4 regions of the Rhizobium tropici CIAT 899 genome follow, and region 1 is predicted to be linked to each of the others. Evidence: predicted binding sites of a transcription regulator. Region 1 holds the regulator's gene; each other region holds the start of a gene.
The links. The regulator LexA, encoded in region 1, represses DNA repair genes until DNA is damaged. The targets are predictions, from matches to a motif close to TGTTCNNNNTGTGTTCNG.
Positions count from the first base shown of each region.

Region 2: a site for LexA is predicted at 3,528-3,545, ahead of RTCIAT899_RS34065 (ImuA family protein). Genes of this name have one in related genera too.
Region 3: a site for LexA is predicted at 3,514-3,531, ahead of RTCIAT899_RS11350 (ribonuclease T2 family protein). Genes of this name have one in related genera too.
Region 4: a site for LexA is predicted at 2,239-2,256, ahead of dinB (DNA polymerase IV). Genes of this name have one in related genera too.

Region 1 is NC_020059.1:1,728,561-1,734,686, reverse strand. It holds gene kdsA (3-deoxy-8-phosphooctulonate synthase) at 1-372, opposite strand, end outside; gene RTCIAT899_RS08490 (VOC family protein) at 369-1,256, opposite strand; gene lexA (transcriptional repressor LexA) at 1,675-2,397, shown strand; gene RTCIAT899_RS08480 (ComEC/Rec2 family competence protein) at 2,378-4,846, opposite strand; gene gltA (citrate synthase) at 5,138-6,126, shown strand, end outside.
Region 2 is NC_020059.1:3,789,880-3,796,005, reverse strand. It holds gene RTCIAT899_RS18445 (ISAs1 family transposase) at 1-17, shown strand, start outside; gene leuD (3-isopropylmalate dehydratase small subunit) at 113-721, opposite strand; gene RTCIAT899_RS18435 (hypothetical protein) at 896-1,132, opposite strand; gene RTCIAT899_RS18430 (HpcH/HpaI aldolase/citrate lyase family protein) at 1,244-2,188, shown strand; gene RTCIAT899_RS18425 (DUF1737 domain-containing protein) at 2,226-2,432, shown strand; gene RTCIAT899_RS18415 (metallopeptidase family protein) at 2,856-3,293, opposite strand; gene RTCIAT899_RS34065 (ImuA family protein) at 3,568-4,548, shown strand; gene RTCIAT899_RS18405 (Y-family DNA polymerase) at 4,589-6,016, shown strand; gene RTCIAT899_RS18400 (error-prone DNA polymerase) at 6,013-6,126, shown strand, end outside.
Region 3 is NC_020059.1:2,324,644-2,330,769, forward strand. It holds gene RTCIAT899_RS11340 (ArsR/SmtB family transcription factor) at 1-787, opposite strand, end outside; gene ettA (energy-dependent translational throttle protein EttA) at 979-2,628, opposite strand; gene RTCIAT899_RS11350 (ribonuclease T2 family protein) at 2,754-3,500, opposite strand; gene RTCIAT899_RS11355 (alpha/beta hydrolase) at 3,665-4,597, shown strand; gene RTCIAT899_RS11360 (DMT family transporter) at 4,617-5,576, shown strand; gene caiB (succinate--glutarate CoA-transferase) at 5,591-6,126, shown strand, end outside.
Region 4 is NC_020062.1:1,979,036-1,985,161, forward strand. It holds gene RTCIAT899_RS31145 (Orn/Lys/Arg family decarboxylase) at 1-988, shown strand, start outside; gene RTCIAT899_RS31150 (GNAT family N-acetyltransferase) at 1,010-1,570, shown strand; gene RTCIAT899_RS31155 (hypothetical protein) at 1,610-1,927, opposite strand; gene dinB (DNA polymerase IV) at 2,313-3,410, shown strand; gene RTCIAT899_RS31165 (helix-turn-helix transcriptional regulator) at 3,567-4,442, opposite strand; gene RTCIAT899_RS31170 (MFS transporter) at 4,556-6,010, shown strand; gene RTCIAT899_RS31175 (trimethylamine N-oxide permease) at 6,109-6,126, opposite strand, start outside.

The DNA of each region.
Region 1 (6,126 bases):
CGACAGGAAAGCCGGGATCTGCAGGATATCGACCGTCTTGGAAACGATGGCGCACTGCTCTTCCGTGTGGATGTCGGTCAGGACCGGGAAGCCATATTCCTTCTTCAGGTCTTCAAAGACTTCCAGCGCCTTTTCCAGCCCGATGCCGCGCTTGCCCAACAGCGATGTGCGGTTCGCCTTGTCGAAGGACGACTTGTAAACAAGGCCGATGCCGAGCTTGCCGCAGAGTTCCTTCAGCACGCCGGCAATCATAAAGGCATGATCGCGGCTTTCCATCTGACAGGGGCCGGCGATCAGGGACAGCTTTGCAGTATTGGAAAAAAGGACCTTGGAGGCACCCTCGCCGACGGTGACTTCGGAATTTGTGCTCATTTTATCTCCTCAAAGGCAAACAATGCGCCCTGACCGGGCGCCAACCTCGCCAATAGACGATTGTTCTTACGCGTATAGGTGACGCCGTTAGCAGTGAAATGCGACGATGTCACGGAAAGATCGCGTGTCTTGAAAAGGATTGCCCGCGCTCTGAGCCCCGGATCATTCGTGCGAACAGGCAGATCATAGAACACCTCCATTCCTTCCGGCGTCAAAATCTCCAGATCGGCGTTCGCCGCCTTGATGGTCAAACCGAAGGAATGCTCCGTTATTTGCGGGCTGCCGACAACGTCTTCGAAGAAGCGGCGATAGACGGCCGGTTGCAGCGCGCAAAGCGCTACCCGCGCAATGCCGGTCACGCAGTTCTCGTGACGCTCAAGCACGCTGCGATCAGCCGGCAGCGGATTGATGCGCTGACAGCAGAAGGCGAGAAAATCCGGCGCACGCAGATCAGCGGCAAAGGCGAGACGAAAGCCGGCCGTGGTTTCCGTTCCGTCCGGCATCTTCATCGGACGGGAGAAGTCCAGCATTCGCCCGGCGGAAATCGCCGCCTCGTTGAAGCGCTCGTCATCCGCCATCGCATCATCCGTGCCAAACACCACGGCCGAAAAACCATCTTCCCCCACCCGGAAACGATAAGCCTGATCGCGCGCGACGAAAACATTGCCATCCACGATGCTCTTCTCGCACTGCTCCGGAGATGCCACGCCCAAAGGCTCCAGATAGGTTTTATCGGCAAGAAAGACGCAGGCGTTCTGCGTGCCAAAGGGATGCAGCGCATCCGAAGCCACCGTGAAACCGAGCTTGCCGAGGCGTTCGCGCGCCAGAGCGATATCGACGGTTGGCAGCACGAGATGATCCAGCGGATGCGGTGACGAAATCATGGTTCCTCCTGTTTGCCTGTGGCAGCAGATTTGCGCCCATCCCCCGCGCAATTCAAGATAGGAGCATGGAACACTCAACGCATAGGGGCAGGACCGAAAGCAATCTCGCAAACGTGATTGCTGATTCTCACCCCCAGCGCGCGTGAGCAATGACGTCCAATATGGATCCGCTTCCTGAATACGTCGACCGAGCAGTAAAACCTGATAACGGAAATGGCGACATTTCCTATATTTTTCAAATAGTTGTAGCCTATATAGCGTCTCAACATCCTAAGCCGATCCATTCGCAAGTCGTAATTATTTAACTGACACTACAAGGCTTTACCGAAATTTAAGCACTTGCGGAACACATATGGAACATATAGTGTCCGTTCTGGATTTGTTTCACGGCTTTTCTTGATTCTGGGGTACCAAGACGATGTTGACGCGCAAGCAGCAGGAACTGCTTCTCTTCATTCACGAACGCATGAAGGAATCCGGTGTTCCGCCGTCCTTCGACGAGATGAAGGATGCACTGGATTTGGCATCCAAATCCGGTATCCATCGTCTGATCACGGCGCTGGAGGAGCGCGGCTTTATCCGCCGGCTGCCGAACAGGGCCAGGGCCCTTGAAGTCATCAAGCTCCCGGATGCCTATAATCCCAGCCTTCAGCCGCGTCGCGGCTTTTCACCGAGCGTCATCGAAGGCAGCCTCGGCAAGCCGCAGCCCGTTGCCCCGCCCGCTCCGTCGAAGGTGGCAAATGACGATCATAATGGCTCGGCGTCCGTGCCGGTGATGGGTCGCATCGCAGCCGGCGTTCCGATCTCGGCCATCCAGAACAATACGCACGACATTACCGTTCCCGCGGACATGCTCGGCTCCGGCGAACATTATGCGCTTGAAGTTCGAGGGGATTCGATGATCGACGCCGGAATTTTCGACGGCGATACGGTCATTATCCGCAATTCGACCACGGCCAATCCCGGCGATATCGTCGTTGCACTCGTCGACGATGAAGAAGCTACCTTGAAGCGCTTCCGTCGCAAGGGTGCCTCCATCGCGCTGGAAGCCGCGAACCCAGCCTATGAAACCCGCATCTTCGGGCCGGATCGCGTCAAGGTTCAGGGCAAGCTCGTTGGCCTTATTCGTCGCTATCACTGACCGGTGAATTGTCTAGGACTGGTGGTGCCTTTGCAATTGGCGCGTCGAATTTGCCGGTGCGCCAATCATAGGTTCGATGCCTGGTCCATGGGCGCTGCGGGTTGTTGAATGCGGCTGATGTAATGGGCTTGTCTGAGGTAAGCACCATTTCGATGGAGCCGGTTTTGCGCAATGTCGCGCCGGTTATGAGCGTTGCTCCGGAACGGCAATGGTCCAGCCGCAGCCGGATTGGCGTCACAACAATGCTCCCGGTGTCGCAAGCCGCGGGCAGATAGGCTGCGTTCTCGATGGTGACCAGTATGGCGCCGTTTTCGAGCACGGCCACACACCATGCTCCCTTTTGACAAGCAAAGCTGCCTTGCATGGTGCGGTCTAAAGCTTCTTCCATTGCGGTGCGGACCGCCTTCTGCTCTTCGTTGCTTAATCGCTTATGCCGATCCGTCTTACTGATCTGCGGAAGCCGGCTATCGGTCGGAAGCATGGTCGGCGGTTGATGTTCGGCCGCGACGAGCGCTTTCTGCCATTGCTCGAAGATGAAGGCCTGCGGTCTCTCGCGATTGGTGGCGAGGATATCGTCCTGGCGCAAGGCAACCAGAATGCCATCTTCCGAGATCATCAGATCCGGCTTCGGCACACCAGAGCCGAACGCGGCCACCCCGACAGATGACAGCAGCAGCAACAGGCCCAGATGGCGAAGCCGGGTCCGCAACATGCTCATGATCAGGAATCCGGCGATGAAAGTCGGCATCAGCCAGCCGGGTTGGCGGCCGAAGGTGATATCGCCTCCCCATCCCGCCACCGTTTTCGCGATGACGATCACAAGCTCCAGTCCCTCACCGGTGACTTTCCAGAATGGTCCATCGATTCCGAAAGGCATCAGCAGCATCGCCATCATGCCGAAGGGCATGACGATGAAAGAGACGACGGGCATGGCCGCAAGGTTGGCAGCAAGTCCATATGTCGCCAACCGGTGAAAATGCTCGATCGAGAAAATGGCTGTCGACGCACCGCCGATGAACGAGGTCGACATCACGCCTCCAAAGAAGCGTGTGACGAACAGTAGCGGACTTAACAGACGGATGCGCGGCAGGATGTTTTCGCGATGCCGCCGTCGCTTCCAGAGCGAATAGCCTGATACCAGCGCCAGCGTAGCGGCATAAGACATCTGGAAACTGGGACCGAGTACCTGCGACGGTGACAAGACTAGGATGACGATGGCTGAGAGCGCCACATTGCGCAAGCTGATGGATGGCCTGTCGAAAAGCACGGCCACCAGCATGATCGCCATCATGATGAAGGCGCGTTCGGCGGAGACGCCGAATCCGGAAATCAGGTAATAGGCAGTTACCGTTAGAAGCGCGCCGAAGGCTGCGAACTTCTTCGTCGGCCAGGCCTGCACGACACCGGGAAACAGGCTGAAGAAATAGCGCAGACCGACATAGAAGATGCCAGCCGACAGCGCCATGTTGAGACCGGAAATTGCAATGATGTGGGTCAGGCCGGCAATTCTCAGGGCTTCGGTCGTATCCTTCGAGATCGCACGTCTCTCATCGGTGACAAGCGCTGCTGCAAAGGCGCCGGTGTCGCCGGCCAAGGTTTGCCTGATGCGGTCGCCGATGCTGTTGCGCAGGCCAGCGAGCCAGATATCGGCCGCATCCAGTAACGAGCCGGCAGCATTGTCACCGGATGGTGATAATAATTCCGGCGTTCCGTAGGCAAAGCCATTCGCGCCGATGCCGTTGAAATAAGAGCTGAAGGCAAAATCGTTGAGACCCGTCAATGCCGGTCCGGCCGGAGGCGTCAGGCGCGCCCTGCCCCGGATCCGATCCCCCAGATCGAACGGTTCCGCCTGCTTGCGCACGAAGACCGTAACCCGCTGCGGCGCGCGGCGGATAGAGGGTTTTTCCGTTGCCTCGACGCGGACGACATAGCGCCAGCGCCCATTGTCATAGGATTCCCGTCGCTCAATCTGCCCGGTCACGGTGGTCGTCACGGCCGAGTCGAGCATGACGGTGGAAACCCGCCAACTTTCCCACTGGGCGAGCGCCATGCCCAGGCAGATGAGCATACCGGCGAAAAGTGTGTGATGAAACAGCCTGCCCGCATCGCGCTTTAGCAAAAAGCCCAAAGCAAACAGAACGAGGCCCGCGAGAAACGCCTGCGGGGGCGGATCGACTTGCGCCTCGAACCAGATAATCGCACCCAAACCCATATAGATCGGCGCGAAAAGAACAGCACGGCCATGGGCTGCCTCCTCCGCAATCAAGCCGAGGACAGCGGTTCTAAGGCGCTTCGGAACACGCAGGAAACGCGACGTCAGCGGCGCCTGATCCTGTGTTCGCTCCCATTGTCGCGCTTTGGCGCGAAGGGTAATTGCGGCGGAAATGGTACGAGGTTGCGGGGACGCGGTAACGTCCCTGCTCTCTTCCTGCTGGTCGGATGCCTCCAAATTAGGCACTCGCTGACTGCCCCCGCGCCAAATTACAGCTTCTGCGCGATTTGTGCCGTCACCACACAGTGAATTCAACTGAAATCGGCGGGAACAAAGCTCAATTGGACCGGTTTCCCGGCGTAGCATACGAAAGGACGCTTCTGCAGTGCCCAAAAGTTGATACTGCATTGCACAATTCGGCGTTAGGATAACTTGGCATTAGGCTCTGGATCATATAGCTAGTCGGTAGTCGCTTAACCTTTTGGCGCTTTTTATGGCGTCAATCCCGCCAAATCTTGGAGGATCAGCATGACGGAACAAAGCGCGAAACTAACTTGGGGTGAAAAGACGGTGGACCTGCCGGTCAAGACCGGAACCATCGGCCCGAGTGTCATTGATATTGGTGCCCTTTACAAGAACACCTCTACTTTCACTTACGATCCTGGTTTCACCTCCACCGCATCGTGCGAGTCGAGCATCACCTATATCGATGGCGACGAAGGCGTTCTGCTGCACCGCGGCTATCCGATCGATCAGCTGGCCGAACACGGCGATTTCCTCGAAGTTTGCTACCTCCTTCTCTACGGCGAACTGCCGACGGCAGCGCAGAAGAAGGACTTCGACTATCGCGTGACCCACCACACGATGGTGCATGAGCAGATGTCGCGCTTCTTCACCGGCTTCCGCCGCGACGCGCATCCGATGGCCGTCATGTGCGGCTGTGTCGGCGCGCTCTCCGCCTTCTATCACGACTCGACCGACATCACCGATCCGCACCAGCGCATGGTCGCAAGCCTGCGCATGATCGCCAAGATGCCGACGCTGGCCGCCATGGCCTATAAGTACCATATCGGCCAGCCCTTCGTTTATCCGAAGAACGACCTCGACTATGCGTCGAACTTCCTGCGCATGTGCTTTGCGGTTCCGTGCGAAGAATATGTCGTCAATCCGGTGCTTGCGCGCGCCATGGACCGCATCTTCATCCTGCATGCCGATCACGAGCAGAATGCTTCCACGTCGACGGTTCGCCTGGCTGGCTCTTCCGGTGCCAATCCGTTTGCCTGTATCGCAGCAGGCATCGCCTGCCTCTGGGGACCGGCTCACGGCGGCGCCAACGAAGCGGCCCTGAACATGCTGAACGAAATCGGCACGGTCGACCGCATTCCGGAATTCATCGCCCGCGCCAAGGACAAGAACGACCCGTTCCGCCTGATGGGCTTTGGCCACCGCGTCTACAAGAACTACGACCCGCGCGCCAAGATCATGCAGAAGACAGCGCACGAAGTTCTCGGCGAGCT
Region 2 (6,126 bases), 1.8 Mb from region 1:
TCGCCCATATGCGATAGCCCTGCCGCAGGCGGGGAGAGGGAGTCTAATATGCCCGGCATAAAAAAGCCGGGCGCAAGGCCCGGCTTCGAAACACGCGATAATGGAAGACCGATCAGGCAGCCCAGGGGCGCGATGCAGCGTTCGTCTTTTCGAAATCGCTGATCGCGGAGGATTTTTCCAGCGTCAAGCCGATATCGTCGAGGCCGTTCAGCAGGCAGTGGCGCTTGAACTCGTCGAGTTCGAACTTCAGCGAGCCGCCGTCAGGGCCGGTGATCTCGAGGTTTTCGAGATCGACCGTCAGAATGGCGTTGGAGCCGCGCGAGGCGTCGTCCATCAGCTTGTCGAGCTCTTCCTGGCTGACCTTGATCGGCAGAATGCCGTTCTTGAAGCAGTTGTTGTAGAAGATGTCAGCGAAGCTGGTCGAAATGACGCAGCGGATGCCGAAATCGAGAAGCGCCCAGGGAGCATGCTCACGCGAGGAGCCGCAGCCGAAATTGTCGCCGGCGACGAGGATCTTGGCGTTCTGATAGGCCGGCTTGTTGAGCACGAAATCCGGGTTCGGAGAACCGTCTTCATTGTAGCGGGCTTCAGCGAAGAGCCCCTTGCCGAGACCCGTGCGCTTGATGGTCTTCAGATAATCCTTCGGGATGATCATGTCGGTATCGACATTGACGACCGGGAGGGGTGCTGCGACACCGGTCAACTTCACGAACTTGTCCATAGGGTCCTGCCTTCATTCTCGTCTAAGCACGAATTATCCTGCCAATAGAGCAAATCCGGCCCGAAATGAAGGAGAATCTTGGAAATGCCCTAAAATGCAGCGCCCTGCCCTTCAGGGCATGGCCTGAATCGGGCATATCGGCCGGCGGATAGACCGCCCTGCCCGCTTTCAATCCTAGAGATCGATGATGGTGCCGCGACCGTCGTTCCAGATGCGCATTTCACGCTGGCCGTTCGTCTTCGCCTTGGCGTGCACCGGGGCCGGTTTCATGCGCAGCGAAATCGCGCGGGCTGCCATCAGCACGGTGAGGATAGCGCCGACGGCGAGCGTGACCGAAACGGTAAACAGCGCCATGGCCGCAAACACGGTGATACCGGCAAGCGCGATGAACAGGGAACGGATATTCTGCATGGTCAAGACCTCTCTACATCAAGCAATGTGGCCCTCATCACTGTCATCTGCAAGAGGAGCATGGCTTTTTGTTGACTTGCCTGCCGATTAAAAGCGCGGCAAAACGGCACAATGAGCCAATCTGCGAGCCAAAGCCCCTCGTCCCGTCCCGTCTGTCTGCGCCGGTCGGTGTTGAGCGTTCCCGCTATCAACCGACGCGCGCTGGACAAGCTTTCGAGCCTCGAATGCGACGCCGTCATCTTCGATCTCGAGGATTCGGTTTCGCCGGAGAAAAAGGCCGAGGCGCGGGAGAATCTGCGGGCCTTCTTTTCGGCCTCGCCGCTGCCGGGCAAGGAGCGGATCATCCGCATCAATGCGCTCTCCTCCAATTTCGGTGCCGATGACCTGGCGCTGGTTACGGAGCTGGAGCCGGATGCGGTGTTGCTGCCGAAGGTGGACGAGCCGCAGGACGTAAGCGATGTCAGTGACCGGCTTGCGGAAGCCGATGCACCGGAAGACTTGCGTATCTGGGCCATGATCGAGACGCCGCGCGGCATCCTGAATGCGGCCGCGATCGCCGAGGCCGGGCGCACGGCAGGAAGTCGGCTCGATTGTTTCGTCGTCGGTCTCAACGACCTCAGGAAGGAAACGGGCGTCCTGCCACAGCCCGGTCGCCCCTATCTCGTGCCCTGGCTGATGCAGGTGATATTGGCCGTCAGCGCTTACGGCCTTGAGGCGATCGACAGTGTCTTCAACGATTTCAGGAATGCCGAAGAATTCGAGGCAGAATGCGGCCAAGGGATTGCTATGGGCTTTGCCGGCAAGATGCTGATCCATCCGAGCCAGATCGAGGCAGCCAACCGGCATTTCGGCCCGGCTGAGGCTGCCATCGCCGAGGCCCAAGCCATTATCGCCGCCTTCGCCGCACCGGATGTCGCCACTCTCAATGTCGTGAACCTTGGCGGGCGGATGGTGGAGCGGCTGCACCTTGTCCAGGCGGAGAGACTCGTCCATAAAGCTCGTCTGATCGCGCAGCGCTCCTCGGACATGGCAGCGGCGCCCCGCACTGAGGTCTGACCTTCGAATTGCCCGGCCAAATACGAAAGATGCCTTGATGAAACTCTACCGCTTCCTCACCGGTCCCGATGACGCTTCCTTCTGCCACAAGGTCAGTGCAGCGCTGAACAAGGGCTGGGAGCTATACGGCTCGCCGACCTATGGGTTCAATTCTGCAAGCGGGCGTATGGAGTGCGGCCAGGCCGTCGTCAAGGAAGTTGCCGGCAAGGATTACGATCCGGAGATGAAGCTTTCGGAGCAGTAATAAGTTGATGAGCGAACGGGCTTCAACGAGCATGGCTGCCATTGGAGCCTAAATCGCCCTAAATGCGTTTGATCTCGTCTTTTACTTCACGCCATGTCAAAAGCCAGATTATCGGATTTTCTTTTACATACGTGATGTCCTCGCCCTTTCTAAGGGATGAGCGTAAGGACATGCTCAGAATGCTGCTCCCTAAGCCAAAGGTGAAGGAGCTGAAGATGCCAATAAAATATATGAGTTTGGCGAAGTTTGTGACAGGATTTTCATTAAAATCCGGTGCGCCAATCTTAAAGTAATCTCCTATTATCAATAGGAGAAGGAATGAAGCGCTAAATAATAGGCTTATCCTTAAAGTCACTTTATCCTATCCGTTGCGAGTGAGCCTATAATACATTGGATAATAGTAGACTTTATTGACGAAAGATATTACCGATCCGTCGCTTCTTCGGCGCTTTCCTCGATGCGCTCCATATCCTCGTCGCTCAGGCCGAAATGGTGGCCGATCTCGTGGATCAGAACATGGGTGATGATGTCGCCGAGGGTTTCGTCGTTCTCGGCCCAATAGTCGATGATCGGCCGGCGATAAAGGCGGATCTTGTTGGGCATGTCTCCCGTCTGGGCGGTAAAGCGCTCCGAGATGCCGCGACCTTCGAAAAGGCCGAGCAGGTCGAAGGGTGTTTCCAGCGCCATATCCTCGAACACTTCGTCATCCGGGAAATCCTCGATGAGAATGACGAGGTTGCCGGTGAGCGAGCGGAATTCTTCCGGCAAGTGGCTGTAAGCCTCCATTGCCAGGGATTCAAATGTGCTGATGGAGGGAGAATGGCGATCCCGCCAATCTTCGCTCTGGTCAACGCGAGCCATGAATATTCCTTCCTTGGCTGGTCATATAGAGACTTTGCGCTGCTTTTACGAGAGCGGAATAGAGCGTGATACCGAAAAGTGTTTGAGCGGTTTTCGATCGACATCATGCTCTACTTTTTTGATTCTAGAGCGGATTCGGATTTTCGGGCGACAGACCGAAATCATCTGGCTTGGTTCACAGGAATATTTTCTTATGAAATGGTGTTGACTCTTTCTCCAAGCTCTGGAATCCATAAGAACATAACAGGAACATTATTGATCTGGAGTGAACGTCATGGCCGAGGCTGCCGTGGCGCGGGAAACGCTTTTTGCCCTGCGTGAAACCATTGCCCGACTGGAAGGCAGGCCGATCCCGGCACTGGCAGCCTCGGCGCATGAGGCTTTGGCAGACAAGCCGGTGAGAGAGGTGATGGGTATTGCGAAATCCCTGCCTACTGAGTCCACGCTTGAACAGTCGCTCCTTCCGATCGGCGTCGATGAGCTCGATGCGGCTCTGCAAGGCGGTTTGCCGCTCGATGCGCTGACGGAAATCCGCTCGCTCGGCCTGCGCGATGCCGGGGCGGCCAGCGGCTTTGCCCTTGCGCTTGCGGCGAGACTGCATGCGCGAGCATCGGATAAGACCGCGGCCAGGTCTCCGGTCCTATGGATCGGCGATACGGTGGCAACGATGGAGGCAGGCCTGCCCTATGCCGTCGGCATCGGCGATTTCGGGCTGGAGCCTCAGGCTCTCCTGCAGGCGTCGCCGCGCAAGCTCGACGATGCGCTCTGGGTGGCGGAAGCAGCCCTTGGCAGTGCTGCCTTTGCCGTCGTCATTCTGGAAGTGCGCGGCAATCCCGCCCGTTTCGGTCTGACCGAGAGCCGGCGGCTGGCGCTGAGGGCCAAGGCGGCGGGCCGGCCCTTGTTTCTGTTGCGACAGGGAGGCGAGGAGGAAGCAAGCAGCGCCCTCTTCCGCTTTTCCGTCGAACCCGCGCCGGCGCAGGCGCGGCCGCTGCCGGATGGATCGGTGCTTGGCGGCAGCATCGGTCACCCGGCTTTTCGTCTGACCTTGGAAAAGAGCCGAAACCCGGCGCCCCTTTCCATAACCCTGGAGTGGAATGCCCATGACCGCCGCTTTGCCCCTGTCTCCGATGTTCAGTACCCTGCCTTTCCCGGCGAACACGCAGCGCATTCTGGCGCTGACCTTCCCGCATCTGCCGACCGACCGGATCGCGCGCAAGCGCTGGGGTCTATCCTGGCGTTCGACAGGCAGGCTTGAAGCGCCGCCGCTTGCCTGTGCCGGCAAGCTGAACAATGCCATGCGGCTGACCGCCATCAATGAACGGGCTGAAATGATCGGCCTGAAGCAGGGTCAGGGCGTGGCTGAGGCAAAGGCGATCTGTCCTGATCTCGATGTCGTCGAGGAGGATCCGGTCGCGGATCGCAAGCTTTTGGAAGCGATCGCCGACTGGTGCGACCGCTATACGCCGCTGGTGGCGATCGACGGCAAGGATGGCCTTTTTCTCGATATTACCGGCTGCGCCCATCTCTTCGGCGGCGAAGAGGCGCTGCTCGAGGACATCCTGATCCGGATTTCCCGGCTAGGGCTCGATGTGCGTGGTGCCATTTCCTCCGCGCCAGGCCTATCCTGGGCGGTTGCTCGTTTCGAAGAAAACCGCGTCGTTCCTTCGGAAGCCATGGAAGAGGCCCTGGCGCCGCTGCCCGTGGCGTCTCTGAGGCTCGGCGAAGAGACCATCGCTGCGTTGCAGAAACTGGGATTGAAGCAGGTCGGCGACCTTCTGGCAGCACCGCGTGCGCCGCTTGCCCGCCGTTTCGGTGCGCAGCTAATGTTGCGGCTCGATCAGGCCGTCGGCCTCGTCGAGGAACCGATTTCGCCGCGTCGCCCGGTCGCGCAATTGTCGGCCGAGCGCCGGCTCGCCGAGCCGGTGCAGGCGGAAGAGGATATTCTTCAGCTTGCCCGCCAGCTTGCCGAAACCCTGAAGCCGGGGCTGGAGGCGCGCGGCGTCGGCGGCCGCTCCTTCGAACTCCTGCTTTTCCGGGTGGATGGGGCGGTTTTCCGCATCGCCGCCGGCGCGTCGCAGCCGCTGCGGGAGCCGAACCGGATCGCCAGCCTGTTCACGGAGCGCTTCGGCGCCATTCATGACGATCTCGATGTCGGCTATGGTTTCGAAATCATCCGCCTCAATGTGCTTCAGCATGCGCCCTTCGATGCCATGCAAGGCGATTTTGTCGGAGAAGACCGCCAGGAAGGATCTCTTGCCGCCTTTGTGGATCGTGTGGCCGCCCGGCTGGGGCCGGACTGTCTGCAAGGGTTCGAGCTGCGGCAGAGCCATATCCCCGAACGAGCCGTGCGGCCGCTACCGGCCATGACTATCCTCGCCTCGAAGCGGCACACGAGTGGGGAGGATGCCGGCCACGGCTTCTTCCGCGGCGAGCGGCCGCTGCGGCTGTTTCGCATGCCGGAGCTGGTCGAAACCATTGCTGCCGAAGTGCCTGACGGCCCTCCCCGGCAGTTCCGCTGGCGACGTGTCATGCATCGGGTCAGCCGGGCCGAAGGGCCGGAGCGGCTTTCGGTGGAATGGTGGGTCGAGGAAAAGGAAGAGCCTGCCCGCGATTATTTCCAGGTCGAGGATGAGGAAGGCCATCGTTTCTGGCTGTTCCGCAAGGGGCTCTATGGCCGAGGCGGCACGACGCCGGATTGGTACATGCACGGGGTCTTCGCATGAACGCGCGCCCGAGTTTCCACGAACCCGTACCCTTCTTTGAGATCGGGGTGAGAACGAATTTCTCCTTTCTCGAAGGTGCCTCGCATCCGGAGGAAATCGTGGCGCAGGCC
Region 3 (6,126 bases), 600 kb from region 1:
GCGGCGCGAGGTCGATGATGACAAGCCGGCCGCCGGGCCGCAGCATTCGTGCGGCCTCATTGATCGCAACCTCCGGCTGATCAAGAAAATGCAGCACCTGGTGTATGGTGATGAGATCGAAATCCTGCTGCTCGAGCGGCAGGTTGAAAATATCGCCATGCCGCACCGAGGCGGCGGTGATATTGGCCCGGTCCAGATTGGCGCGGGCAACGGCCAGCATATCACGGCTGGCATCGATGCCGACGGCGCGGCGATAGTGTCCGGCCAGAAGCTGCAGCATCCGGCCTGTACCCGTGCCGAGATCGAGAAAGGTGTCGATCGGCTGCGGGCCGATAAGATCGATCAGCGCCTTGTCGACATCCTCGTCAGCGACATGGAGACGACGCAGTTCATCCCACTCGGCGGCATTTCGGCTGAAATATGCCTGGGCGCGCTCGGCGCGAATGCGCTTTACGGAGGCGAGACGTTCCCCGTCACGCAGCAGCACCGTATCCTTTTCTGCAGTATGGCGCAGGAGGCTGCGGGCCAGCGTCACGGCCTTGCCCTCTTGCTTCAGCCGGAAGTAAGCCCAGGCGCCTTCCTGATAACGATCAATCAGTCCGGCTTCGCCGAGCAGCTTCAAATGCCGGGAAATGCGCGGCTGCGACTGGCCAAGGATTTCGGTAAGATCGGTCACCGTGAGATCGCCGGCAGCGAGAAGCGCGAGAAGACGGAGCCTCGTCGGCTCTCCGACCGCCTTCAACACGTCTACTACGTCATCCAAGCCGAGTTTAACCAGATCTGTCATTCCACACCCAATCAAGATATAAAGATATCTTTATGTGATTTGGATTTTCTTGGCAAGAGCCAATCGGCTAGCTACGGGAGTTCGACGTCGGAAATCCGTTAGCTTCCGGCGAAAACAGAATATCGAGGGCGATTGCTACATAAAAGAAAACCCCGGACAAGCCGGGGTTTTCAAAGAGCCAAACCGAGAGCTCAGCGTGTTAGGCGCTTATGCGCCTGGCTGCCCGGATTGAGAGCATCAGGGCCGAGACGGCGGATTTTGTCCTGCTCGTAATCTTCGAAGTTGCCTTCGAACCATTCGACATGGCCTTCGCCTTCAAAGGCCAGGATGTGCGTGGCCAGGCGGTCGAGGAACATGCGATCGTGGCTAATGATGATGGCGCAGCCCGCGAAGTTTTCAAGCGCGCTTTCCAGCGCCCCAAGCGTTTCCGTATCGAGGTCGTTGGTTGGTTCGTCGAGCAGAAGCACGTTGCCGCCAGCCTTCAACATCTTGGCCAGGTGAACGCGGTTGCGCTGACCGCCAGAGAGATTGCCGACCTTCTGCTGCTGGTCGCCGCCCTTGAAGTTAAAGGCGCCGCAATAGGCGCGTGAGTTCATGTCGAACTTGCCGAGCTTGATGATTTCGGCACCGCCGGAGATTTCCTCCCATACCGTCTTATTGCCGTCAAGCGCGTCGCGGCTCTGGTCGACATAGCTGAGATGCACCGTCTCGCCGATACGGACCGTGCCGGCATCCGGCTTTTCCTGCCCGGTGATCATCTTGAACAGGGTCGTCTTGCCGGCGCCGTTCGGGCCAATGATGCCAACGATGCCGCCGGGCGGCAGCTTGATCGACAGATCGTTGATCAGCGTGCGGCCTTCGAAGCCCTTGGTGATGCCCTCCATCTCGATCACCACCTGGCCGAGACGCTCGCTGACCGGAATGATGATCTGCGCATCGCCGGGACGCTGATTTTCGGCAGCATCGACCAGCTGTTCGTAAGCGTTGATACGCGCCTTGGACTTGGCCTGGCGGGCCTTGGGGCTGGAGGCAATCCATTCCTGTTCGCGGCTGATCGCCTTCTGGCGGCCAGCTTCTTCGCGGGCCTCCTGCTGCATGCGCTTGGCCTTGGCCCGCAGATAGGCGGAATAGTTGCCTTCGTAGGGAATGCCACGACCGCGGTCGAGTTCGAGAATCCAGCCGGTAACATTGTCGAGGAAGTAGCGGTCGTGGGTGATCATCATCACGGCGCCCGGATAGTCGCGCAGGTGCTTTTCCAGCCAGGCAATGGTCTCAGCGTCGAGATGGTTGGTCGGTTCGTCGAGCAGCAGCAGGTCCGGCTGCGAGAGAAGCAGGCGGCACAGTGCGATACGGCGGCGCTCACCGCCTGAAAGGCTGGTGACTTCGGCATCGCGCGGCGGGCAGCACAAGGCTTCCATCGCCATCTCCACCTGGCTTTCCAGATCCCAGAGGTTCTGGCTGTCGATGATATCCTGGAGCTTGGCGCCCTCTTCCGCGGTCTCGTCGGAATAGTTCATCATCAATTCGTTGTAGCGATTGAGGATTTCGGTTTTCTTGGCAACGCCTTCCATGACGTTTTCGAAAACCGTCTTGTTGGGATCGAGCTGAGGCTCCTGCGCCAAGTAGCCGATGGTGGCGCCTTCGGCCAGCCAGGCTTCGCCGGTATATTCCTTGTCGAGGCCGGCCATGATGCGCAGCACGGTCGACTTACCTGCACCGTTCGGGCCGAGAATACCGATCTTGGCGTCGGGGTAGAAGGAGAGATGGATATTCTCGAGAATCTTCTTGGCGCCATAGGACTTATTCAGACCGGCCATATGATAAATGAACTGACGTGCCATAGCTTGGGTTGCTCCACGGACGAATAGCGTTGCGATTTGTGCCGCTATGTAGGCGAAACCCCGCCCTCGGGCAACGGCGAAACCTTGTCCGAGGGCATTATCCGCGTCAGAAAGGCCGTATTTTCTCAGAAACCGGCCGCGTCCACCACACCCCGATCACAGCCGAAGGAGGTGCTGCCGGCCCCCTGGATCAGTTTGGCGAGCCGCGGCTCACTGCCCTGCTGGGGGTCGATCGCATCTTCCGAGAGACCGATGGTCAGCTCCGAAATCATTCGGACATCGCCGACGCGGCGGCAGCTCATCTTGATGCGCGCATTGGCGCCCTCGCCGAAGCTCTGATCAAAGGCTGCCTTGATGCTTTCGGCATCCAGCTCCTTGCCGATATTCTGCGCGAAAAGATCCCGCACGGCAGACGTATTAAGTTCGGCGATCAGGCCAGCGGCGATGGAGAAATATTGGTCGGCGCTGAGCTTCGTGCAGGTGCCGTGCTTGATCCATTCATGCCGCTCCAGGCCGGATTGAGTGCCTGGCATTGCCTTGTCCAGCTTCGCCTTCACGTCTTGGGACAGCTGCACGGCAGGCAAATCCTTCCAGTCGCGGCCACGATCCGCCTGCTTCAGATCCTCGGAAACATCGCAATATTCCTGCCGCATCGGCCAGAGACCATGCAGAGAAAAATTCGTGGCATCATGATTGTTCGACGACTGGTTCCGGCATTCTGCCTTCTTCTGGTTCGTCTGACAAAATGCCGGCTCCCAGCTCGCCGCCAGGATAAAGCGCGTCCGTCCGCGGCTATGCTCCTGCGCCATGGCGCTCGCAGCCGTCCCAACCGAAAGGAGCACAACCGCCAATACTCGAAGCCAATGCTTCATTCGTACCTCCAACTAGAACATTATAGGAACAAATAAGCAGTTTGATCGAGCGGGCGCAATCCTGAATCGCAGCGCTCGGAAAGATTTATTTCTGTGAGCTTCACCACCTATCCATTGCAATCGGGCGGATGATAACCTTTCGTCCAACTGGGAGGACCGAATGCATGTTCGCGGATACGCAGCGCCTGAATAGCCCGACGGGGGCGACCCTTGCCTATCATCATTTGCCGGCGGCGACCGATGCCTGCGGCATCCTCCTGATATCGCACGGCCTTGCCGAGCACTCCCGTCGCTATGAGGCCTTTGCGGGCGCGATGGCCGCCCAAGGCTTGCACGTCTATGCCCATGACCATCGCGGCCATGGCGAGACGACCGCCCCCGATGCCCCTATCGGCCGCTTTGCTCGAAGAAATGGAGGCGCTCAGGTCATCGCCGATGCACTCGCCATGCGCGAGTTTGCCGCAAGTACCCATCCCGGCCTGCCGATCATCCTCTTCGGTCACTCCATGGGCGGTTTGATCAGCCTGAACACAGCCGTCACGCATCCGGACAAGTTCGATGCCGTCACCGTATGGAACTCCAATTTCAATCCCGGCCTTGCCGGCCGCGCGGCCCAACTCATCCTGAAGGCAGAGCGCATGTTCAAGGGATCGGACGTGCCGAGCGGGCCGCTGCCGAAGCTGACCTTCGGCACCTGGGGTCGATCGGTTCCGAACCGCCGAACCGACTTCGACTGGCTCTCGCGTATTCCCGAGCAGGTGGACAAATATATCGCCGATCCGCTTTGCGGCTTCGATGCCTCCGTGTCGCTCTGGCTGGACCTGTTCGAACTCACCTTCCGCGCGCCACAGAAGGCACATCTCGATCGTCTCCGACGTGACATGCCGATCCATCTCGTCGGCGGCGGCAAGGATCCGGCAACGGAGAATGGGAAAGCGATTTCCTGGCTGGCAAACCATTTGAAAAGAGCCGGCTTCTCTCGTATTACCATTGAGATCTATCCCGACATGCGGCACGAGACGCTCAACGAAATCGGTGCCGACGAAGCCATTTCCCGCTTTGCCGATTGGTGCAAGAGGGTAACGGCAAACAACTGATTCTCATGGGAATTCCACAATGAGCACCTCCAGCGGCTCCTCGGCGCGATTGCTGCAGTCGGAGCTGACCTTCGGTTTGGTGACGATGTTTCTCTCCGTCGTCCTCTCGCCAGTCATGGATATCTTCTCCAAGCTCGCGGCGACCACGATTCCGCCGGGCGAAGTGACCGCCGCCCGCTTCATCTTCCAGGCTCTTTTTGCGCTCCCCATGATGGCAATGCGCGGGAAATGGGGCGTGTGGAGTTGGCGACGCAGCGGCGTCCATGCCATCCGTGCCGCCGTGCTCACGCTGTCCATGGTGTCGTTCGTGACCACGCTGCAGGTGATGGAAGTGGCCGATGCCATTGCCATCTTCTTCGTCGAGCCGATGATGCTCACCATCCTCAGCAGCGTCTTCCTGAAGGAAACCATCGGCTGGCGGCGCTATGCCGCCTGTGCCGTCGGCTTTTTCGGCGCGATGCTGATCATCCAGCCAAGCTTTCAGGAAGTCGGCTTTTTCGCCTTGCTCCCTGTCGTCACCGCGTTTTGCGTCGCCGTCTACGTCATGATCACGCGCGTGGTCTCCCATAGCGAGGACGCATGGTCGATGCAGTTCCAGACGGCTTTATGGGGGACCGGCATCAGCATGGTCCTGCTTGCCATCGGTCGAACGACGGGAACTACAATCCTCGATCCGGTCATTCCGGATCTGGTGGCCACGCTCTATCTACTCGGCGTTGGCATTACTGCAGCAGCGGCGGGTATCCTCACGGTATATGCCTATCGCGCCGTGCCGGCCTCGACGCTTGCGCCGCTGCAGTATTTCGAGATCGTTTCCGCCACGATCTTCGGCTGGCTCGTCTTCGACAATTTCCCGGATGCGACCAAATGGCTCGGCATTCTCATCATCACCGGCTCCGGCCTCTACATTCTCTGGCGCGAGCGGCGCTTTGCTTCCAAGCCGGTATCCGATACATCTGAAACTGCATTCACGCCGTAAGCGAGTGGATCGACATGACAGACCAGAAAACCAAGAAACCTCCGCTGTCCGGTATTCGTGTCATAGAGCTTGCCCGCGTTCTCGCCGGCCCCTGGGCCGGGCAGATGCTGGCCGACCTCGGCGCCGATGTCATCAAGGTGGAAAATCCGGATGGCGGCGACGACACGCGCCAATGGGGTCCACCCTTCGTCGAAGGCAAGGATGGCGAAAATCTCTCTGCTGCCTATTATCACTCCGCCAATCGCGGCAAGCGCTCCATCACCGCCGATCTCAAGACCGAGGAAGGGCAGGAACTGGTACGCCGGCTGGTAAAGACAGCCGATGTGGTGATCGAGAATTTCAAGCTCGGCGGCCTCGTCAAATACGGGCTGGATTACGAAAGCCTGAGGAAGATCAATTCCCGCATCGTCTACTGCTCGATCACCGGCTTCGGGCAGACCGGCCCCTACGCCAGTCTCGCCGGCTACGACTATATCGTCCAGGGCATGTCGGGGTTCATGTCGATCACAGGCGAGCCGGATGGCCAGCCGATGAAGGCCGGCGTCGCAAT
Region 4 (6,126 bases), on a different replicon from region 1:
GCTTTGGGACGACACGATCCGTCTCGGCATCGAGCTGCGCAAGAAAATCCGTGCCGTGCGCCGCGAATTCGAGGAGAAGGAGCATCGCCCGGAACGACGCTGGTTCTTCGAGCCTTTCGTGCCGGATCGGGTGGCGATTCCGGATGTGTCGAGCCCAGGCGCCGTGCATGACGTGCCGTGGGAAAGCGTGGCGACCGACCAGCTCGCCACCAATCCCTCCTTCTGGCACCTGACGCCCGATGAGGCATGGCACGGCTTTTCCGGCATGGAACCGGGCTTTGCCATGACCGACCCGAACAAGCTTACCCTGCTCACTCCGGGCTTCGACCGAGCCACCGGTAAATACACCGAGCATGGGATTCCGGCGCCGGTGGTCGCGCAATATCTGCGCGAAAACCGTATCGTCGCCGAAAAGAACGACCTGAATTCGCTGCTCTTCCTCCTCACCCCCGGTGTCGAAGCCAGTAAGGCCGGTACGTTGATCAGCGGCCTTGTCGCCTTCAAAAAGCTTCATGACGACAATGCGCTGCTGGAAGAGGCAATCCCGGAATTCTATCGCCGCCGTCCAGGCCGCTATGCAGGCGTGCGCCTGCGCGATCTCTGCGCTGAAATGCACAATTTCTTCCGCCAGGCCGATGTGAGCGCCCTGCAGACGAAGCAGTTTTCCGCCGAACACCTGCCGCCGATCGCCATGTCGCCGCACGATGCCGCACGTTGCCTTGTTCGCAACGATGTCGACTATCTGCCGATCGACGCCATTGCCGGCCGCATCGCAACGACACCCTTCGTCGTCTATCCTCCGGGTATCGCGACCATCGTGCCGGGCGAGCGCCTGACGGAACAGGCAAAGCCCATGATCGACTATCTCAAGATGTTCGAAACCTGCTTCAACACCTTCCCCGGTTTCGAGGTGGAGATACAAGGCCTCTATCGCGAGGTTGATGCAGCCGGCAAAATCCGGCTCTATACCTACGTCGTCGCGGAATAGGCTTGGAATTCAGGTTCGGACATGAAGCAGGATAAAGCAATCATCGTTCGCCCGTCCCGGGAGAGCGACGTCGATGCCATGCTGGCAATCTATCGCCGCCATATTCACCGTGGCGTCGAAGCTGGGGTTGATGATAGCGACACGCCGCAGCCGGACGATCTGCGCGAACGGCGCAAGAATTTGAAGGACAAACGCTTCCCGCATGTCGTTGCGATCGAGGGTGAGAAGGTCGTCGGCTATGCCTATGTGGTATTGTTTCGTAAGCGCCCGGCCTATCGCTACACCGTCAAGCATTCGATCTATGTGCATCACGACCATATCGGCCAGGGTGTCGGGAGCCTGCTGATGCGCGGGCTGATCGACGCCTGCGCGGCCGCCGGTTTCCGGCAGATGATCGGCTATATCGATGCCGACAACGTCGCTTCGCTTGCCCTGCACGAACGCTTCAGCTTCGTTCGCGTCGGCCTGCTGCCGGCTGTTGCCTACCGTTACGGTCGCTGGGCCGATACCGTGATGGTCCAGCGCTCGCTCGGTCCCGGCTCCACCACGCAGCCGCCTCCGCCGCCACTCTCCACCCGCTGAAGCAGAGCCGCTTATTGGCCGCCACGGCAAACTTCCCGCTTATGTCGGTTGCCGCGGTTGAGCTGGCCTGAAGCCCAGCACGAAATCCACGACCTTCGACGAGGACATTTCGCAGGGTTTGAGGGTGGGGCTTGCTCCGGAGAGGACATAGAGATTGAAGCTGACGATGTCGGTCCCACCAAGCTCCTCGCCGTAGAGCCAAACTCGCTTCCCGTCAGCCGATCGCTTGACCGTCACACCCCAGGGGCGATCTTGAAAGCGCCCCTCCGAATAGCCGTCAGACAGCTTCGCAAGCGCATGTTCGAGGTCCGACAATTCGGACGCCAGCAGCGCGTCGTTCGTCATGGCGCCAGGCATTCGTCACATATGCCGCAGCCGTCTTCATCCATCTTCCGCGCCGATCGCTGCCTTCGGCAGCATAGGCACGCGGTTCCGTTAGATCGAGATTCCTCGTCATGCTCGGGCGGAAGGATTTCCATCAGCAGGTCGGAAAGGGGTTTGGTTGCGACTTGGCCCATCTTGAGGCTCCGTATTGGGGGACGGACAAAAGATAAGAAGCCTCGAAGGCATCTCAAGGTGGCACTTGCGAATGACTGTCACAGAGCGATTTGCCCGCATCTCTCCGGCACGGCAACTGAGCCGGTTTGATATCGTGATCAGGGATGATATGTTCTGTATTTGTTTCAGATTCTGCAATTGAAGGGTCCATGCTTAACCCTGCAGCATGATGACCGAGATCGCCATGAACGACGCCAACGCAAACCTCGTCCGAAAGATCATCCATGTCGATATGGATGCATTTTATGCGTCGGTCGAGCAGCGAGACAATCCGGAGCTGCGCGGCAAGCCGCTTGCGGTCGGCGGGTCAGCGGCACGCGGCGTCGTCGCGGCCGCAAGCTACGAAGCCCGCGCCTTCGGCGTTCACTCGGCGATGCCTTCGGTCACGGCAAAACGCAAATGCCCAAATCTGATTTTCGTGCCGCCGCGCTTCGATGTCTACAGGGCAGTGTCGCAGCAGATCCGCGAGATCTTTGCCGAATATACTTCGATGATCGAGCCGCTGTCGCTCGACGAAGCCTATCTCGACGTCACCCAGAACCACAAGGGCATGGAAATCGCCACCGAGATCGCGCTGGAGATTCGGACTAGGATCAAGCAGGTCACCGGGCTCAACGCCTCGGCCGGTATTTCCTACAACAAGTTTCTTGCCAAGATGGCAAGCGACCTCAACAAGCCGAACGGCCAGGCCGTCATTACGCCGAAGAATGGGCCGGCCTTCGTCGAAACGCTTCCCGTCAAGAAATTCCATGGCGTCGGGCCGGCGACGGCCGAGCGCATGCATAAATACGGGATCGAAACCGGGCTGGATCTGAAGTCGAAATCCCTCGCTTTCCTCCAGGAACATTTCGGAAAGGCAGGCCCCTATTTCTACGGAATTGCCCGCGGCATCGACGAACGCCAGGTGAAGCCCGACCGGATCCGCAAATCCATAGGCGCAGAGGATACGTTCGTCGAGGATATCGACGATCTCGAGTTGGCGACGGCGGAGCTGCGCCCACTTGCGCAGAAGGTTTGGCGCTACTGCGAAACAGGTGGTTTCAGCGCCAAGACGGTGACTGTGAAGATCAAATATTCGGACTTCACCCAGGCGACACGCAGTCGGACAAGCTCCTTGCCGGTCGCGGACGCCGGCGCTGTTCTTGAGACAGCGGCGGCGCTTCTGGCAACCGTCCACCCGTTTGCGCGGCCGATCCGGCTGCTCGGCATCACGCTTTCGTCTTTGACGAACGAAGAGGCCGACGATGGGAGATCACAGCCTCAGCTCGATCTTGGCATCTGAGAGATGATAATCTCCCATCCGCCATCTGGGACGCGCTCGGCATTCCCTTGGTCGAGGGGCCGTAGAGCCGATTGAGGCCTAGCCAGGACGGGACGCGCCGTCGCCGGCACCTGATCACGCATCGGGTTCCCCCTTCACGATCTCCGGCAACGCCGTTCAGCAAGCCCGCCTACGCTTCATCATCGCGCTCAGCTTCTCCGCCCCGGCTTCGTCGACGGGTGTGTAGACGATCATGCGGTCGTCATTGCTGGGGCTTGCCCACCAATTGTTGGATTGCAGCGGCAGGATCGTGCCATCCGCCAGCCGGAAACGCTTCACGGTATTTTCGATGCCCTTGAGCTGATAGCGATCCCACACGATGCGGAACTGATCGGAAGCGCTCATATAGCGTTCCAATTGCCGCTCCCAGCTCGGATCGTCGAGATGCTCGGCCATGGAGGCACGAAACAGCGCTGCCATATTGGCCAGCATCTCGTCGGGATCGGCCTGGCTTGCGCGCCAGGCAGGATTGACGAGGGACAGATAGATGCAGTTCCGGTCCTCGGGCGGAAGGGCATCGAGATCGACGCCGACGAGGCGGCGATAGGCCTCGTTGAAGCCGCGTATATTGTAGCGCTTTGTCTGGATAAGGGCGGGATAAGGACAGAGATGATCGAGAATGTGCTGGCTTGCCTCGGTGAGCGGCTCGCAGACGCGAGGATTTTCGAGCCGGGGCGGAACCGGTAGATTGGCCAATCTGAACAGGTGCTCCGTCTCGACTTCGTTGAATTCCAGAGCATGCGCGACAGAGAGCAGTACGCGCGGCGACACGCGGATCGGCCGCCCCTGCTCCAGCTTGGTATACCAGGTAATGCCGATATCGGCGCGCGAGGCCACTTCTTCCCGCCGCAATCCGGGTGTACGAATCCGTCCTGCCCGACCGAGTCCCAATCTTTGCGGGTCGAGGGATTCCCGCCGCCTGCGCAACATCTCGCCGAGTTCCTGCGCCCGCGAAAGCATCTGATTGGGAACGATATCGAGCGTGCCGTGCATTTCCATTCTCCAGCCTGACACTTTTTATACCAGTCTAAATAGGTATCTTGTACCAGTTTAACATGGGTGTAAAACGCTGTGGACTCAGTTTTGAAAATACTTTGAGGTCCCCCATGTCTTCCGCACCAATCCGGCTTGGCCAATTCGGCCTGCTGATCCTGCTGGCCGGGCAATTGCTGCTGCAACTCGATTTTTCCATCATCAATGTCGGCCTTGCCGCCATCTCGGCCTCGCTGCACGCCGGCGAGACCGAACTCGAGCTTTTCGTCGCCGCCTATGGCGTCGCCTTTGCCGTCTGCCTGGCAATGGGTGCGCGCCTCGGAGACAATTTCGGCCGCAGGCGCATGTTCGGCCTCGCCGTCCTGTTGTTCTGCCTCGCCTCCCTGCTATGCGGGTTGGCAACATCAGTCACTTTCCTCATCGTTGCGCGCGCGCTGCAGGGAATTGCGGCAGCACTCATGGTGCCGCAGGTGCTGGCGACCATCCATGTCAGCCTGACCGGACGCGATCACGCCCGCGCCGTCTCACTTTACAGTGCAATTGGCGGCATCGCCTTCATCGTCGGCCAGGTTCTCGGCGGCTTCCTGATCTCTGCCAATATTGCCGGCTCCGGATGGCGTAGTATCTTCCTCATCAACCTGCCAGTCTGCATCCTGATTCTGATCAGCGTGTGGCGCCATGTTCCTGAAACGCGTGGCCAAGGCAGAGTGCCGGTCGACTGGTCGGGCATGATAACGCTGGCGCTTCTGACTTTGTCGGTCCTGCTGCCGACCGCGCTCGGCCCGTCACTACACTGGAACTGGCTTTGCCTGCTCAGCTTCGTGCCGATCCTGCCGCTGGTGGCACTTCTTTGGCGTATCCAGCGCTCCAAGGAGGCGCGTGGCGCCTTCCCGATCCTGCCGCCGTCGCTCACGCGCATCTCCAGCATGCGGTTCGGCGGGCTGATCGCCATACTCTTCTTCACCTGCTGGAGCGGCTTCATGTTCGTCTTCGCACTGACGCTGCAGGCAGGTGCCGGGCTGACCCCGCTGCAATCGGGCAATGCCTTGATTGCACTTGGCGGCTCCTATTTCGCCTCAGCCGCCTTCGTCACGCCTCGCCTTGCAAACGTACGGCGCGAACTCATGCTGGCGATGGGCTGTGTGATCCAGATGAGCGGGCTTGCTCTGCTCATCGTGACGCTCGAAACGGTCTGGCCGCGACCTGGCGTCATCAACCTCATTCCGTCCACAGTCCTGATCGGTTTCGGCCAGGCGCTGATCGTCAACAGCTTCTACCGGCTGGGGCTGGCCGACGTGCCGCATGAACATGCCGGCGCCGGCAGCGCCATGCTCGCGACCATGCAGCAGGTATCGCTGGGTCTCGGGCCGGCAATTCTGGGGGCCGTATTTGCCCAGGTGCTGCAATATTCCAGCGCCTATCTCTCCGCCGGGGTCACGGCGATCGCCGTCGAACTCGGGCTGATGGCCATCCTGCTGGTGGCCACGCTTTTACGATTGGCACGGCAGCGCAGCCGACCAGACGAAGACTCCGAGATCGGCGACGCCCTCATCGTCGCGCCCGAATGATCGGACGGTCGGCGTTAAAAGCATTGATCCCATAACAAAGTCCGGCCTGTCGCCAGGCCGGACTTGCAAGCATAGGCCTCGTCTTCGACCAGATGCGGCTACACCGGCAGCTGGAA